One region of the Actinomyces sp. HMT 175 genome, then DNA from elsewhere that is predicted to be linked to it. Evidence: riboswitches for the same ligand, from Rfam matches in the RefSeq annotation. Region 1 holds a riboswitch; the other holds the start of a gene.

Region 1 (4,407 bases):
GCGGTGGGCGGCCAAGGAGTCCTTCATCAAGGCCTGGAGCCAGGCACACGTTCTGTGCGCAAAATGTCGCGGAACGAGTACCTCTCCGGTTATCCTGGCCGAGGACGTCGACTGGCGTGAGATCGAGGTTGTCACCGATCGGTGGGGCCGGCCTTCTTTGCGCCTGAGCGGCACCGTTGCCCACGCTGTTGAGCGCAGCCTCGGAGAGGAGGTATCAACCCCAGGGTGTTGGCCGGTTTCCATGAGCCATGACGGTGACTACGCCGCGGCCATCGTCCTTCACGTGCGTTGAGTCGTGCCCACACAGAAGGACCGGTGAGGAAACCTTGACCATGATCCAGTGAGCGGTCACTGCTGCCCGTCATGTCATGTCACGTACGGATTTGCACATCATCCGTAGTACTTGTCCATCGCTCATGGTCGCGCCATCAGGAACATCAACGACGAGCCGCGATATGCCGCGCACGCCGATACGGATCACTCACGAGACTCCAGGAGTCCCTTCTCCAACGGCTGCAGCGGTATGTCTCCCCTCTGACTGACGTGAGGACATATAGATGACTGCCACTACCTATCAAGCCATCGCGATGATCGTCTACTTCGTGGCCATGCTCGCCATCGGGGGCTGGGCCTATCTGCGAACGGATAACTTCGACGACTACATGCTCGCCGACCGCGACCTCAATCCCTGGGTGGCGGCACTGTCGGCGGGAGCCTCGGACATGTCGGGGTGGCTGCTGATGGGACTGCCGGGAACCCTGTACGTCAGTGGACTGGTCGAGGGATGGATCGCCGTCGGACTGACGGTCGGAGCCCTGGCCAACTGGCTGCTGGTGGCCCCGCGTCTGCGCGCCTACACCGAGGTCGCCAACAACTCGATCACCGTCCCCAGCTTCCTGGACAACCGACTCCACGACACGCATCGGTTGCTGCGCTGGTCCAGTGGCCTCATCATTCTGGTCTACTTCACCTTCTACGTCTCCTCCGGCATGGTCGCCGGCGGCCGTTTCTTCGAGTCCTCCTTCGGAATGGACTATCGCCTCGGCATGGTCATCGTCGCCGCCATCACCGTGGTCTACACGCTGATCGGCGGGTTCCTGGCCGTGTCCTACACCGACTTCGTGCAGGGAGTCATGATGGTGACCGCCCTGGTCATGGTGCCCGTCGCAGGTGTCATTCGGCTCGGGGGACTGTCCAACCTGACCAAGGCCATCGCCGAGGTCGACCCTCACTACTGGGTCATCTGGGGGCCGACGACGACGCTGCTCGGCGTCATCTCGGCACTGGCCTGGGGCCTGGGCTACTTCGGTCAGCCGCACATCATCGTCCGGTTCATGGCCATCCGCAGCCCCCGGGAGGCCGTGGCCGGAGGCACCATCGGAATCGGCTGGATGCTCTTCGCCGTGCTCGGTGCAGCCGGCACCGCGATCGTGGGCGTGGCCACCTACCAGCACGACAAGAAGCAGCTGGCCGACCCGGAGACCGTCTTCATCACGCTGGGCAAGCTGCTCTTCCACCCGTTGGTCGCCGGTTTCATGCTGGCAGCCATCCTCGCCGCCATCATGTCGACGATCTCCTCTCAGCTGCTCGTGACCTCCTCAGCGCTCATCGAGGACCTGTACGGCTCCTTCGCCCGCACCCGAGAGGAGAAGATCAGTGGCAACCGCATGGTGCTCTACTCGCGCATGGCGGTCTTCGCCATCGCCCTGGTCGCGGCGGTCATGGCCTGGAACCCCAGTAAGACGATCCTCGACCTCGTGGCCTTCGCCTGGGCCGGCTTCGGCGCCTCCTTCGGACCGACCATCCTGCTGTCCCTGTACTGGAAGCGCTTGAGCGCCATGGGTGCCTTCGCCGGAATGATCACCGGGGCCGTCGTCGTCATGATCTGGGGGAACGTCTCCGGTGGCCCGGGCGGCATCTTCGACCTCTACGAGATCGTGCCCGGATTTGTGGGCAACCTGGCTGTGGCCGTGGCCGTATCTCGGATGAGTCAGCCCTCGAAGGAGATCTCCGAGGAGTTCGACGCCGCTGTCGCGGCCTCACGGGCATAGACGGCCCACACCATTGCTCGCGGCGCTGTGGATCATCATGGCGCCGTGAGCGGTCCACGACTGCGGCTGTGGTGGCCCACAACGACGGTCGCCACAACCGCAGTGGCCGTGTGGCGATCAACGTTGTATCCTTGCGGCCAGCAACGTGCTCCGGGGTCGGTGAAAGTCCGAACCGGCGGTCACAGTCCGCGACCCGCTCGCACCACAGCTGCCTGAGGCGGCCATGGGTGCGGCGGCTGAGCCGGTGGAATCCCGGCACCGACGGTGAAAGTCCGGAGGGGAGGATGCGCGTGGCGCTCGGCGGGGTGACCCGCGGCTCGAGGCAACGTCCCGATCTCACGGACGACGGTGAGCTCACTGGATGGTGAACCGAGCGAGCGCCCAGCACGTGTGTGCGCCGACCGACGGTGTACAGGCGGACCCCGGTGCATCCGGGAGCGCCCGTTCCCGGAACGACCCGGGAGGACACCGTCGTGTACAGCCCCAGCCCCATCGGCAAGGCCGCACGCTCTCAAGCTTCCTCCACCGTGGCATCCTGCGATGTCCAGGAGCCGTTGACGTCCTCGACCTCACCGATGCCCTCGCCGTCGGGGTCCGCCTCAGAGTCGTCGCGCACGGCTCCGGCTCACCATGTGCCTCGTGTCCGCTCAGCAGGCCGCCGCGGCCCGTGGCCGGCGTTCCTTCTCGGCGCTACTCTGCTTGTCGCGTGGCAGGCCGCCGCGGCCTCAGGCGCTGTTCCGGCCATTTTCCTTCCCAGTCCGCTGGCCGTCATCAACCGGATGTGGCTGGGCCTGACCCAGGCGGGGCTGGCCTCCTACGCAGGGGTGACGCTCAAGGAGGCGCTGCTGGGCTGTCTGCTGGCCGCCGCCTTCGCGCTGCCACTGGCCTGGGCACTGCACCATTGGCGGTTCTTCTCCCGGGCCGTCTTGCCCTATGTCGCTGCGAGCCAGGCGGTTCCCGGTATCGCCCTGGCCCCGCTCCTCGTCCTGTGGATCGGCTACGGCACTCTGCCGGTGGTGATCCTGTGCGCCTTCATGGTGTTCTTCCCCATCACGATCACCGTGCTTCTGGGGCTGCGGGGCCTGGACACGGACGTCATCGATGCTGCCCGGCTCGACGGCGCGCACGGGCTGAGCATGCTCGTGCACATGGAGCTGCCCATGACGCTTCCGGCGATCTACACCGGACTGCGCACAGGGTTCACCCTGTCCATCACCGGGGCGGTCGTCGGAGAGATGATTATGGGTGGCGACGGTTTGGGAATGCTGTTGTCCACCCAGCGCGACAAGGTGGACACCACCGGCATGTTCTCCACCATCACCCTCCTGTGCATCCTGGCCACCACCATCCACTGGGCGCTCCACGAGCTCGAGCAGCGCAGCCGCACCGTGGACGCCCTGCGCGGCCGGCGCACCGGCTGAGCCTCCTCGACCATCGCGCTCCGGCTCGATCGCCCCACCCCGATCCCCCTGGAAAGGAAATACTCATGCCCCTCTCGCGCCGCCACCTGCTCGCCAGTGGTCTCGTCCTGAGCGGAACCGGTGTGCTCGCCGCCTGCTCCTCACAGGCGAGTAGCCCACTGACCATCGGCCTGACCTACACGCCCAACATCCAGTTCGCCCCCTTCTACATGGCCAAGAAGGACAGCAAGTACGCCTCCGGGGTGAACCTGCGTCATCACGGGGCCCAGGAGGGACTCTTCGACGCTCTTCTGAGCGGGAAGGAGCAGCTCGTCGTCGCCGGAGCAGATGAGGCCGTCGTCGCCGCCTCCAACGGGTCCGACCTCGTTGTCGTCGGCGGCTACTACCAGTCCTACCCGGCCTGCCTCATTGTCCCGGAGGGCTCTGCGATCAAGGCGCCTGCGGACCTTAAGGGCAAGACCGTCGGTACACCGGGACGCAAGGGGGAGACCTGGTACGCCCTCCAGCTGGCCATGGACACCGCCTCGCTGAGCGAGTCCGACCTGACGATCCAGGACATCGGCTACACCCAGCAGGCGGCGCTCGTGGGCGGCAAGGTTGACGCCGTCGTCGGCTTCTCCAACAACGACGCCGTGCAGATCAAGCAGGCCGGCACCGCGGTGCGCACGATCCAGCCGGCCGAGTCGATCCCCCTCATCGGCGTCTCCCTGGTGACGACCCGTAAGCTGCTGGACTCCCGGCGTGAGGACCTTCAGGCGGCGGTCAAGGCCTCAGTGGAGGGCATGACCGCTTTCGTCAAGGACCCCGACGCCGCCGTCGAGGCGACCAAGGAGTACGTGCAGGACCTGGTCGACTCCACTCAGGCCGCCAACGCCCGCGAGGTCGCCGTGGCCACGGGCAAGCTGGTCAGCGGGGAGGGCAAGGCGGCCGTCGGC
Region 2 (4,407 bases), 300 kb from region 1:
CCGGGTCGCCTCGTGCCCAGGGTCGTGCGTCGCAGCGTCTCGGGAATGAGCCCGACGCTGAGCGACGCCCCCGCACCCGGCACAGGGGCGACGTCGAGGGTGCTGGGGGCGTCGACGACGTCGACGACCGTTAGCGACACCCCGTCGAGGGCGACCGATCCCTTGACGGCCACGTAACGGGCGATCTCCTGCGGCAGGCCGATGCGTAGGAGGTCCCAGTGCTCACCGCGGTGGTGGTCGAGGACCTCGGCGGTGGCATCGACGTGCCCCTGGACGATGTGCCCGCCGAGCCGGTCACTGGCGCGCAGGGCGCGCTCGAGGTTGACCGGGTCTCCCGGCGCCTGGGAGCCCAGGGTGGTGCGCGTGAGAGTCTCGGCCATGAGGTCGGCGGTGAAGGTGCTTCCGTGCACGGCGGTGACCGTCAGGCAGCACCCGTTGACGCTGACGGAGTCGCCCAGATTCACGTCCTGGGTGACGGTGGGCGCCTCGACCGTCAGCCGGGCGCTGTCCTCGACGGTCTCGAGCCGGACGACGCGTCCGAGCTCCTCGACGATTCCGGTGAACATCAGTGACTCTCCTCGGTGTGGAAGTGGGCAGTGGGAACGTCGTTGGCCTCCAGATCACCGCAGAAGCGGACGGCGAGCTCGTCACCCGCGCCGAGGACCTCGACGCGGGGGTGACTCAGCCTCAGGGCATCGCCGATCGTCGCCGCCCCGAAGTCGGCGAGGGCGGCCGGTCCCGCGCCCAGAAGCGCGGGGGCCGTGTAGGCGACGACCTGGTCGACGAGGCCGGCGCGCAGGAAGGCGGTCGCGAGGGTCGGGCCTCCTTCGAGCAGGACATGGCGGATCTTGCGCTCTGCGAGGACGGCCAGGACGGCGTGCGGGTCGTGGTCGGGCAGGAGGAGGTAGTGGTCGTCGGCGAGCACCCTGGAGGTGGCAGGCAGGCTCCTGGAGCCGACGACGACGCGCAACGGCTGGAGGTGGGCCGGCGCGGGCTGACCCGCCTCATCGCGGACGGTGAGGGCGGGGTCGTCGGCGAGGGCGGTGCCGGTGCCCACCATGATGGCGTCGCACTGGCGGCGCAGGCGGTGGGCGTCGTGGCGGGCCGCCACCGGGGTGATCCACTGGCTGGTGCCGTCAGCAGCGGCGATACGGCCATCGAGGGTGGCGGCGAGCTTCCACGTCACCATGGGGCGCCCGCGGGTCACGGCCAGGAGCCACGGGCGGTTGAGACGCGCTGCCTCCTGGGCGCACAGCCCACGCCGTACCCGCACGCCGGCGGCCTCCAGCGCCGCCGCGCCGCCCCCGGCCTGCTCGGTCGGGTCGTCCTGGGCGTAGATGACCTCGGCCACGCCGGCGTCGAGGAGCGCCTTGACGCACGGGCCGGTGCGGCCCTGGTGGTTGCACGGCTCGAGGGTGACCAGGACGGTCGCTCCTCGGGCGGAGGCGCCCGTCGCAGCGAGGTTCGCCAGTGCGTCGACCTCGGCGTGGGCGCTGCCGGCGCCACGGTGATGGCCCTCGGCGAGGACGTCGCCGTCGGGGGAGAGAATGACGCAGCCGACCCGGGGGTTGGGGCCGGGCGGGGCGTCGGGGCAGGCCGCGGCCCGAAGGGCGCGCTGCATCGCGGCCGTCTGCACGGTGGTGAACGAGGTCATCCGGTCCTCTCCCTCGGGTGCGCTGGGGAGAGACACCGCCATGGTCGACCGCCGGGTGCACGGCACCGGGCGAGGCATGGTGTGTCCCGTGTGCGCTTCCCATCCGGACTCTCACCGTCGGTCCAGGAGTTCCACCTGGTCAGCCGGTCGCTGGATGCGACCGGGTCGCGGACTGTCACCGCCGGTTCGGACTTTCACCGACCCCAGAGCACACGAGCTCATCTCGTTGGGGAGAATGTACCGCGCGCGAGTGCGTTCAGTCACCTCTGCGCACCTATGTGACCATCCACACCTCGGCAGGGTGTCCGGGTGCGGGCGCACCGCAGGAGGGTGGCCCGCACCGGGCCTCACTTCTTGCGATACAGGGACTTGGTGGCGTAGACGGGCTCGTTGGTGACCTGGACTCCCAGGGCGCGGAAGATGCCCTCGTCCACCGAGCCCAGGATCGTGGAGGTGTGGACCTCGCAGCCCCGCAGCGTCTCGAGCTGGTCGAGGGCCTTGCGGGCGTTGTCGTCCCCGTTGGCGGACACGGCCAGGGCGATGAGCACCTCGTCGGTGTGCAGGCGCGGGTTGCGGCTTCCCAGCCTCTGGGTCTTGAGCTTCTGGATGGGTTCGATGGAGGCCGGGGCCAGCAGGTTGACGTCATCATCGATCCCGGCCAGGAGCTTGAGGGCGTTGAGCAGCATCGCCGAGGAGCACCCCAGCAGGGCGGAGGTCTTGCCCGTCACGATGCGTCCGTCGGGCAGCTCGATCGCCGAGGCCGGCTCGCCGGTGGCCTCAGCCACCTCCAGCGCGGGCGGCACGACGGGGCGGTCCTCCTTGCTCACCCCCACCTTGGCCATGAGCAGCGCGATCCGCTGGGACTGGACGGGGGCGATGACCTCGCGCTTCTCGGTCACCAGGGCCCGGTAGTAGCGGCGGATGATCTCCTGGCAGGCGGCCTGCCGGCAGACCTCGTCGTCGCTGATGCAGTTGCCGGCCATGTTGACGCCCATGTCCGTGGGGGAGGCGTAGGGCGAGGAGCCCAGGATCTCCTCGAACAGGCGGCTCAGGACCGGGAAGACCTCGACGTCGCGGTTGTAGTTGACGGTCTGGACGCCGTGGGCAGCCAGGTGGAAGGGGTCGATCATGTTGACGTCGTCGAGGTCGGCGGTGGCGGCCTCGTAGGCGATGTTGACCGGGTGGTCCAGAGGCAGGTTCCAGATCGGGAAGGTCTCGAACTTCGCGTAGCCCGAGGAGATGCCCCGCTGGTGGTCGTGGTAGATCTGGGACAGGCAGGTGGCCATCTTGCCGCTGCCCGGGCCGGGGGCGGTGACGACCACCAGGTCCCGCCTGGTCTCGATGTACTCGTTGCGCCCGTAGCCCTCCGCCGAGACGATGCGGGCGACGTCACCGGGGTAGCCGGGGATGGGGAAGTGACGGTAGACCGTGATGCCCAGCGCCTCGAGCTTGCGCTTGAAGTCCTGGGCCTGGCGGTTGTCATCAGTCCACTGGGTCACGACGACGCTGCCCACGTAGAGGCCGTAGCTGCGGAAGGCGTCGATGTGGCGCAGCAGGTCGTCCTCGTAGGGGATGCCCAGGTCCGCGCGGACCTTGTTGCGGGCGAGGTGCTTGGCGTTGACCGCCATGACGATCTCGACCTCGTCGGCCAGCTCGGCGAGCATGACGATCTTGTTGTCCGGGGTGAAGCCCGGCAGCACGCGCGAGGCGTGCATGTCGTCAATGAGCTTGCCGCCGAACTCCAGATAGAGCTTGCCGCCGAACTGGGCGCGGCGCTCCGCGATGTGGCTGGACTGCATCCGCAGGTACTTGTCGCGGTCGAATCCGATGCGCAATGGGCTCTCCTTGAAGCGGTCTGATGAACGGGTGAAGGTGATGGAAAAAAGGGGAGGGCGCCTCCCCGGTGGGAGGCGCCCTTCAGATGCTCACTGCTGCGGTGGCCTCAGAGGGAGGCGACGCGCTTGGCGAGCTTGGACTTGCGGTTGGCGGCCTGGTTCTTGTGGATGACGCCCTTGGAGACGGCCTTGTCCAGCTTGCGGGAGGCGGCCTTGAGGTGCTCGAGCGCGGCGTCCTTGTCACCGGCCTCGACGGCCTCGCGCACGCGGCGCACGTAGGTCTTGAGCTCGGACTTGACGGACTTGTTGCGCAGGCGGGCCTTCTCGTTGGTCTTGATGCGCTTGATCTGGGACTTGATGTTCGCCACGGTGAAACTTTCTCGCGTCTGATTGGTCAATGGCCGGAGAGAGGGTTCGCGCCACGGGTTGACATGAGGTGGTGGGGCACCTGGCTGACCCGGTCGCCGGACCCCGCAGCCGGCCAGGCCAGAGGTCCAAGGGGTGACTCTATCAGTCCAAATTCTCAATGGCTTCGTGCTCATGGAGGCTGTGCACGTGAACTTGCTCGCCTGTGCTGAGCTCTACCTGGTTCTCCGCACGCTCAACAAGCCTTGGGTCATGGGTGACCACGAGGATCGCGGCAGAGGTTCGAGCCCACGCGTCTATGGCGCCGATGACCACCGTGGCCAGCTCCTCATCCGCACCGGCGGTGGGCTCGTCGAGGATGACCAGGCGGGGGCGCTCCATGAGCAGTGTGCGTGCCAGGGCCACCCGCATTCGCTCTCCGCCGCTGAGCAGGCCCGTGCGGGTTCGGGACAGGGGGGTGAGCCGGACCGTGCTCAGGGCATCGGCGATCCGCGCCGCGCGCTGGCGCCGGGGGAGCCCGAGCGCCCATGCGGCGTGACGCAGTGTAGTGAC

Evidence for each region. A riboswitch is a leader RNA that binds a small molecule or an ion and turns the genes downstream of it on or off. The one in region 1 is predicted to bind FMN.
Region 2: it holds a riboswitch for FMN, as region 1 does, so the genes downstream of both, ribD (bifunctional diaminohydroxyphosphoribosylaminopyrimidine deaminase/5-amino-6-(5-phosphoribosylamino)uracil reductase RibD) here and JJJ14_RS06485 (ABC transporter permease) in region 1, are expected to answer to the same signal.

Annotation. Positions count from the first base shown of each region.
Region 1 is NZ_CP068012.1:1,507,221-1,511,627, reverse strand. It holds gene acpS (holo-ACP synthase AcpS) at 1-292, shown strand, start outside; gene putP (sodium/proline symporter PutP) at 558-2,051, shown strand; FMN riboswitch at 2,193-2,343, shown strand; gene JJJ14_RS06485 (ABC transporter permease) at 2,627-3,472, shown strand; gene JJJ14_RS06480 (ABC transporter substrate-binding protein) at 3,538-4,407, shown strand, end outside.
Region 2 is NZ_CP068012.1:1,211,503-1,215,909, forward strand. It holds gene JJJ14_RS05220 (riboflavin synthase) at 1-566, opposite strand, end outside; gene ribD (bifunctional diaminohydroxyphosphoribosylaminopyrimidine deaminase/5-amino-6-(5-phosphoribosylamino)uracil reductase RibD) at 566-1,654, opposite strand; FMN riboswitch at 1,741-1,870, opposite strand; gene JJJ14_RS05230 (DUF1846 domain-containing protein) at 2,002-3,489, opposite strand; gene rpsT (30S ribosomal protein S20) at 3,597-3,857, opposite strand; gene JJJ14_RS05240 (ATP-binding cassette domain-containing protein) at 4,000-4,407, opposite strand, start outside.